One region of the Kocuria aegyptia genome, then DNA from elsewhere that is predicted to be linked to it. Evidence: predicted binding sites of a transcription regulator. Region 1 holds the regulator's gene; the other holds the start of a gene.
What was found. The regulator LexA, encoded in region 1, represses DNA repair genes until DNA is damaged. The targets are predictions, from matches to a motif close to TCGAACANNTGTTCGA.
Positions count from the first base shown of each region.

Region 2: ABD220_RS07170 (DNA polymerase III subunit alpha) is a predicted target of LexA. The motif match lies at 1,256-1,271, and genes of this name have one in related genera.

Region 1 is NZ_BAAAOA010000005.1:182,968-186,375, forward strand. It holds gene ABD220_RS01595 (ATP-dependent DNA helicase) at 1-1,181, shown strand, start outside; gene lexA (transcriptional repressor LexA) at 1,311-2,090, opposite strand; gene ABD220_RS01605 (LysM peptidoglycan-binding domain-containing protein) at 2,435-2,863, shown strand; gene ABD220_RS01610 (histidinol-phosphate transaminase) at 2,899-3,408, shown strand, end outside.
Region 2 is NZ_BAAAOA010000015.1:176,761-180,168, reverse strand. It holds gene ABD220_RS07175 (SLC13 family permease) at 1-1,173, shown strand, start outside; gene ABD220_RS07170 (DNA polymerase III subunit alpha) at 1,280-3,408, shown strand, end outside.

The DNA of each region.
Region 1 (3,408 bases):
CGTCCGCGCGCAAGCACACCTCCGCGAACCCCGATTCCCTCACCGCCGGAGCTGCGAACCTCGAGGCGGCCCTGATGGGCGCTCCCGCCGAGCTGCTGCACCGCGGCCTCGGGGACGCCCAGGCGGCGGCCGTGGCCCAGATCCGGGACGCCGCCCGCACCGTCATGACCGAGTCCAAGGCCGGTGCCGGGGAGAAGGACGGGGACGCCGGCCGGCAGATGGCCCGCTCCCGGGTGAGCGACGTCCTCGACCTGGCCGAGCGGATCCTCGCCGCCGAGGAGCACCGAGAGGTGCTGTGGATCTCCCGGCAGGGCGGCTGGGAGCCCGGCCGCGGCTACGTGCCCGCGGAGGACACGGACCCCGCGACCCTGCACGTGGCGCCGCTCAGCGTGGCCGGCACGCTGCGGGAGGGGCTCTTCGACGGGCGCACCGTGGTCCTCACCTCGGCGACCCTGTCCGTCGGCTCGTCCTTCGACTCCGCCGCCGGCGCCCTCGGCCTGCGGGGGGAGGGCGCTCCGCGCTGGGAGGGCGTGGACGTGGGCAGCCCCTTCGACTACCCGCGACAGGGCATCCTCTACCTCGCCAAGCACCTGGAGAAGCCCGGCCGCCGGCTCACGGAGGCCCAGCTGGACGAGATGCTGGCCCTGCTGGAGGCCTCCCGGGGCGGGGCGCTGGGGCTGTTCTCCTCCCGCCGGGCGGCGGAGGAGGCGGCCGAGGCCCTGCGCGAGCGCACCGATCTGCCGATCCTGTGCCAGGGGGAGTCCTCGCTCGCGGGACTCGTCCAGGAGTTCACCGACGACCCCGCCACGAGCCTGTTCGGCACGATGAGCCTGTGGCAGGGCGTCGACGTCCCGGGGGCCTCGTGCCGGCTCGTGATGATCGACCGGATCCCCTTCCCGCGCCCGGACGACCCGCTGGCGAGCGCCCGCAGCCGCGCCGCGGAGCGGGCCGGCGGAAACGGGTTCATGTCCGTCTCCGCGACGCACGCGGCCGTGCGGCTGGCCCAGGGCGCCGGGCGGCTCATCCGCGCGGGCGGGGACCGCGGGGTCGTGGCGATCCTGGACTCCCGGATCGCCACCGCCCGCTACGGCGGGTTCCTCCGCGGGTCCCTGCCGCCGCTGTGGACCACCACGGACCGCTCGGTGGTGCTCGGGGCGCTGCAGCGGCTCGCCGTGGGCTGAGCACGCCCGGCCCCGGGCCCTGACCCGCTCGGGGCTCGGGCGAGGTGGACGCCGCGACGGCGCCGGGCCCGGACCACACCGGAGGGCCCCGGGCCCCGGCCGGCGGCGGAGAGCCCTGGGCACGGCGGCTCAGAGGCTGCGCAGCACCGAGACGACCTTGCCCATCACCGTGGCGTGGTCGCCCAGGATCGGCTCGTAGCGCGTGTTCTGCGGCAGCAGCCAGGTGTGGCCGTCGCGCTGGCGGAAGGTCTTGACCGTGGCCTCGTCGTCGAGCAGGGCCGCCACGATGTCGCCGTTGTCGGCGGCGCTCTGCCGGCGCACCACGACCCAGTCGCCGTCGCAGATCGCGGCGTCGATCATCGAGTCGCCCTTGACGCGCAGCATGAACAGCTCGCCGTGCCCGACCAGCTGGCGGGGCAGCGCCAGGACGTCCTCGACGGCCTGCTCGGCCGTGATCGGCCCGCCCGCGGCGATGTGGCCGACCAGGGGGACCATGGTCACGTCCGCCGAGGTCGACAGCTCGGCCACGGCGTCGTGGGCGGCGGGGCGCGCTGTGCGCCCGGTCGGCGCCGCGGCGTCCTCGCGCGACGATCCGTCGGCCTCCGCCCCGGCGGTTCCGCGCAGCTGCAGGGGAGTGAGCACCTCCATGGCCCGGGGGCGCTTGGGGTCGCGGCGCAGATACCCGAGCTTCTCGAGCTGGGAGAGCTGGTGGGTGACGCTGGAGAGCGAGGCCAGGCCCACGAGGTCCCCGATCTCGCGCATGGACGGCGGATAGCCGTGCTCGGCGATGGAGCGCTGGATGGCCTCGAGGATGGTGCGCTGGCGCACGCTGAGCCCGCGGCTGCGCGAGCGCGCCCCGGGGCGGGCGCCCCGGGTGCCGGGCTCCTCGGGGGTGGGGGGCTGGGCCATGGGAGCGTCGTCCTTTCCCGTCCGGCTGCTGGTGCCGCCGCCGGTCCGCGCGGTCCCGGTTCCGATGTCGGACCCGGGTGGTTCGATGGGTCCCGTCCGGAAGGCGCCGGGGGTCCGCAGCGCGCGCCGGCCGGAGGCCCGAACCTGTCCTCAGCCTAGGCGACACGCCGTGCGCGTTCAAACACATGTACGACCCGGTGTCGACAGCATTCGCAGACACGTGCTAGACATGGGTCATCGGTATTCGAAGGTATGTTCGATCGAATGGAGGTCCGGAGGGACCCTCGACCGGACCGGTGTTCGAGATCGCCCGCTCCGTGCGGGAACGTCAAGGAGTTCATGTCATGAGTGCCAGTGCCACCCTCAGCGCCGTCGCCGCCCGCCGGCGCGAGTCCGCAGGACCCGCCCGAGGCCTCGGCCGTGCGCTCCGGCGGGTCCGCCCCGCGCGCTCCGGATCCCGCACCCCGCTGACCCTCACCCGCCGCGGCCGCCTGGTGTTCCTGGGGCTGCCCGTCCTCGCCGGCTCGGCCGCCCTGGTCGTGCTGGCCGTGATCTTCCTCGTCCCCTCCACGGCCACGGCCACGAGCGAGCCCGTCCCGGGCTCCGGGACCGAGCAGACCACCGTGTTCCCGGGGCAGAGCCTGTGGGAGCTCGCCGTGGCCGCCGATCCGGAGCGCGACCCGCGGGACGTCATGGACGAGATCGTGGAGCTCAACGACCTGGACAGCTCCGTGCTCGTGGCCGGACAGCGCCTCGAGGTCCCCGCCGCCTGAACGACCCGCCCCGGGCGGAGCACTAAACTGTCCGGGTGACGCAGAACCTGGACCGACTCAACGCCCTCCCGCTCCGCGACGACCTGCGCGGCAGGGCGCCGTACGGCGCCCCGCAGCTCGACGTCGCCGTGGCGCTCAACACCAACGAGAACACCCATCCGGTCCCGGCGGACGTGCACGCGGCGATCGTCCAGGAGGTGACCGAGGCGGCCTGGGCGCTCAACCGGTATCCGGACCGCGAGTTCACCGCCCTCCGCGAGGAGCTCGCCGCGTACCTCGGACACGGTCTCGGCCCCGCGAACCTCTGGGCGGCCAACGGCTCCAACGAGATCCTGCAGCAGATCCTGCAGGCCTTCGGCGGCCCCGGGCGCACCCTGCTCACCTTCGTCCCCACCTACTCGATGTACCCGCTGCTGGCCTCCGGGACGCACACCCGCTTCGTCGCGGGGGAGCGGGCTCCCGACTTCGGTCTGTCCGCCGAGTCCGCGGCGGAGCAGGTGCGCCGGCACCGCCCGGACGTCGTCTTCCTCTGCTCGCCGAACAAC
Region 2 (3,408 bases), on a different contig from region 1:
GTGCTCTCCCTGCCCGGTGTGGGCAGGTCGACCTACCGGGTGATCATCGCCTTCGGCGTGATCACCTGCATCCTTTCGGCCTTCGTCTCCAACACCGCCACCGTGGCGATGCTGATGCCCACCGCTCTGGGCATCCTGGCGGTGATCGCCGAGATGATGCAGGACCGCGGGGTGGTCAAGGCCGACTTCGACCCGCTGCGGCTGCGCGTCGGTGCGGCGCTGCTGCTGATGCTCGCCTACGGCGCGTCCGTAGGCGGACTGCTCACCCCGGTCGGCTCGCCCCCGAATCTCATCGGCCGCGGCCTGATCGAGGAGGCCACCGGCACCCGGATCTCCTTCGCCCAGTGGATGGTCATCGCCTTCCCGGTGTGCCTGGCCATGTTCGTGGTGCTCGCCGTGGTCATGTTCCTGCTCAACAAGCCCGAGATCCGCCGGATCGAGGGCGTGGAGGACTACATCCGGGAGCACCGCGAGGCCCAGGGGAGGATGGGCCGGGCGGAGAAGAACACCCTGATCGCCTTCGGCGTCACGGTCATCCTGTGGCTGCTTCCCGCCTTCGCGAGCCTGTTCGGCGGCACGGAGTCAGCCGCCTACATCTTCCTCGACGACCGCCTCGACGAGGGCATCGTGGCCGTGCTCGGGGCCTCCCTGCTGTTCATCCTGCCCACCAACTGGAAGAAGCGCGAGGCGAGCCTGACCTGGACCGACGCCGCGAAGATCGACTGGGGCACGATCATCCTCTTCGGCACCGGCATCATCTTCGGCTCCCTGCTGGCCGAGACCGGACTGGCCGAGACCATCGGCACCGGAGCCTCGGAGAACCTCAACATCACCAACGTCGTGACCATCACCGTCTTCTCGGCCGTGTTGGCCGTGCTGATCTCCGAGACCACCTCGAACACGGCCTCGGCCGCGGTGATCGTCCCGATCGTCATCCCGCTGTGCCAAGCCATGGGCGTGGACCCGTTCGTGCCCGCGATGGCCGCGACCTTCGCCGCCTCGTTCGGGTTCATGCTGCCGGTGTCGACCCCGCAGAACGCCATCGTCTACGGCACCGGCGCGGTGCCCATCACCCGCATGATCCGCACCGGTATCGTCTTCGACATCCTCGGGGTGCTCCTCATCGTCAGCATCGTCCCGATCATGATCGCCGTCGTGGGCCTCAGCGGATGACACCTGCCAACCGCCCGTCGTCGCACCCCGTCGCAGCACTCCGAAGGTGCCGCGCCCCGGCGGTTTGCAATTGACTTAATATTCGAACACGCATTCGAATAGGGGGGTGAGCTTTCCGCACCTGCACGTCGCCACCGCCTTCAGCGCCCACTTCGGGGTCAGCCGGCCCGCCGTCCTGGCGGCGGCCGCCGCGGCGGACGGCGCGGACGTGCTCGCCTGCACCGACCGGGACGGGCTCTACGGTGCGATCAAGCACCTGGGGGCGTGCCGGGAGCACGGCATCGACCCGGTCCTGGGGGTCGACCTCGCCCTGCTGGACCCCGACCGCGAGCGCGCCCTGGGCCGTGTGGTGGTCCTGGCGGCCGGCGGCACCGCCGGCGCGGGCTACGCCGCCCTGTGCCGGCTCGTCTCCGCCGCCCACGCCACGCAGGGCCCGCCCGGAGCGACCGCAGCCATGATCGCGGCCTCCGCGCACTCGCCCCGGCACGGGGAGCCGGTCCTCACCGTGCTGCTCGGACCCGCCTCGGACGTCGGGCAGGAGCTCGCCGCCCGCCGCTACCGCACCGGGCGCGCCGCCCTGGCCCGGTGGCGGGCCCTGCTCCCCGGGCCGGCGCTCGCCGTCGAGGTGGTCTCGCACCTGGCGGCCCCCGGCACGTCGTGCAGCACGTCCCACGCGGCCCGGATGCTGCGCGCCGCCCTCGAGGCGGGGCTGACCCCCGTGCTGACCAACGCGGTGCGCTACGCCACCCCCGCCGAGGCCGCCACCGCCGACGTCCTCGACGCCGCCCGTGCCCTCACCCCGCTCGAGTCCCTCCGGGCGCACGTCGGTCATCCGCCCGGCGGCAGGGGAGGAGGTGCCGGACGGGCCGGGACGTCCCGGCGGGCGGCGCCGGAGCCGCTGCAGCCCAACGGCCAGGGCTGGCTCAAGTCCGCCCGCCGGATGCGCGCGCTCGCCGCCGAGATCGCCCGGGCCGCGGACCTCGGCGCCACCGGTGCCGCGGCCCTGCTGGCGGGCACCCAGCAGGTGGCGGATCGGTGCCGGCTGGACCCGGTCGCCGACTGCGGCTGGGGGCGGCCGGTGGCGCCCGAGGCCTCCGTGCTGGGCCTGGACCGGCCGCCGCCCGCCGAGCTGCGGGCCCGGTGCGAGGCGGGGCTGGGGCGCCGCTACCCGGGCCGCCGCGCGACGCGGGCCGTGCGGGACCGGCTGGAGCAGGAGCTGGGGGTGATCGAGGACCTCGGCTTCGCCTCCTACTTCCTCACGGTGGCCGAGGTCTCCGCGATGATCGGGGAGCTGGGGGTCCGCCACGCCGCGCGCGGCTCCGGGGTGTCCTCGCTCGTCAACTATCTGCTCGACGTCTCCCAGGTGGACCCGCTCGAGCACGAGCTGCTCTTCGAACGCTTCCTCTCCAGCGACCGCTCGACCCTCCCGGACATCGACATCGACGTCGAGTCGGCCGAGCGCCACCGCGTCTACCGGCGGATCTTCGAGCGCTTCGGCCCCGAGCGGGTGAGCCTCATGAGCATGCAGAACGCCTACCGGGCCCGCGGCGCCGTCCGGGACGCCGGGCTGGCGCTCGGCATCGACCCCGAGACCGTGGACGGTGCCGCCAAGCAGCTGTGGCACCTGCCGGCCTCGGCGCTGCGCGAGACCATCGCCCGCCAGCCGGAGCTGCGGGACTTCGCCGAGCAGGTGGCCCAGGAGAAGCAGCTCGACCTCCTCGTGGACCTCACCGAGCGCCTGGACCGGCTGCCCCGGCACATCTCCATGCACCCGTGCGGGGTGATCCTGGGGGACCTGAGCCTCCTGGACCGCACCCCGGTGCAGCCCGGCGGGACGGGGATGCCCATGAGCCAGTTCGACAAGCACGACATGGACCCGATGGGCATGCTCAAGCTCGACATCCTCGGCGTGCGGATGCAGTCGGCGCTGGCCCACGCCGTCGGCGAGGTGGCCCGCATCCACCCGGACCGGCCCCGCCTCGACCTCGAGGCGATCCCCGTGGACGACGAGAGGACGTTCGAGCTCATCCGCTCGACCCACACCCTGGGCTGCTTCCAGATCGAGTCCCCGGGCCAGCGCGAGCTCATCGGCAAGATGGCGCCCACGAGCGTCCGGGACCTCATCGTGGACATCTCCCTGTTCCGCCCCGGGCCCATGCACTCGGACATGGTCCGCCCCTACCTGGAGCACCGCCACGGCTGGTCCGCGCCCGCCTCGATCCACCCGGCCCTCGA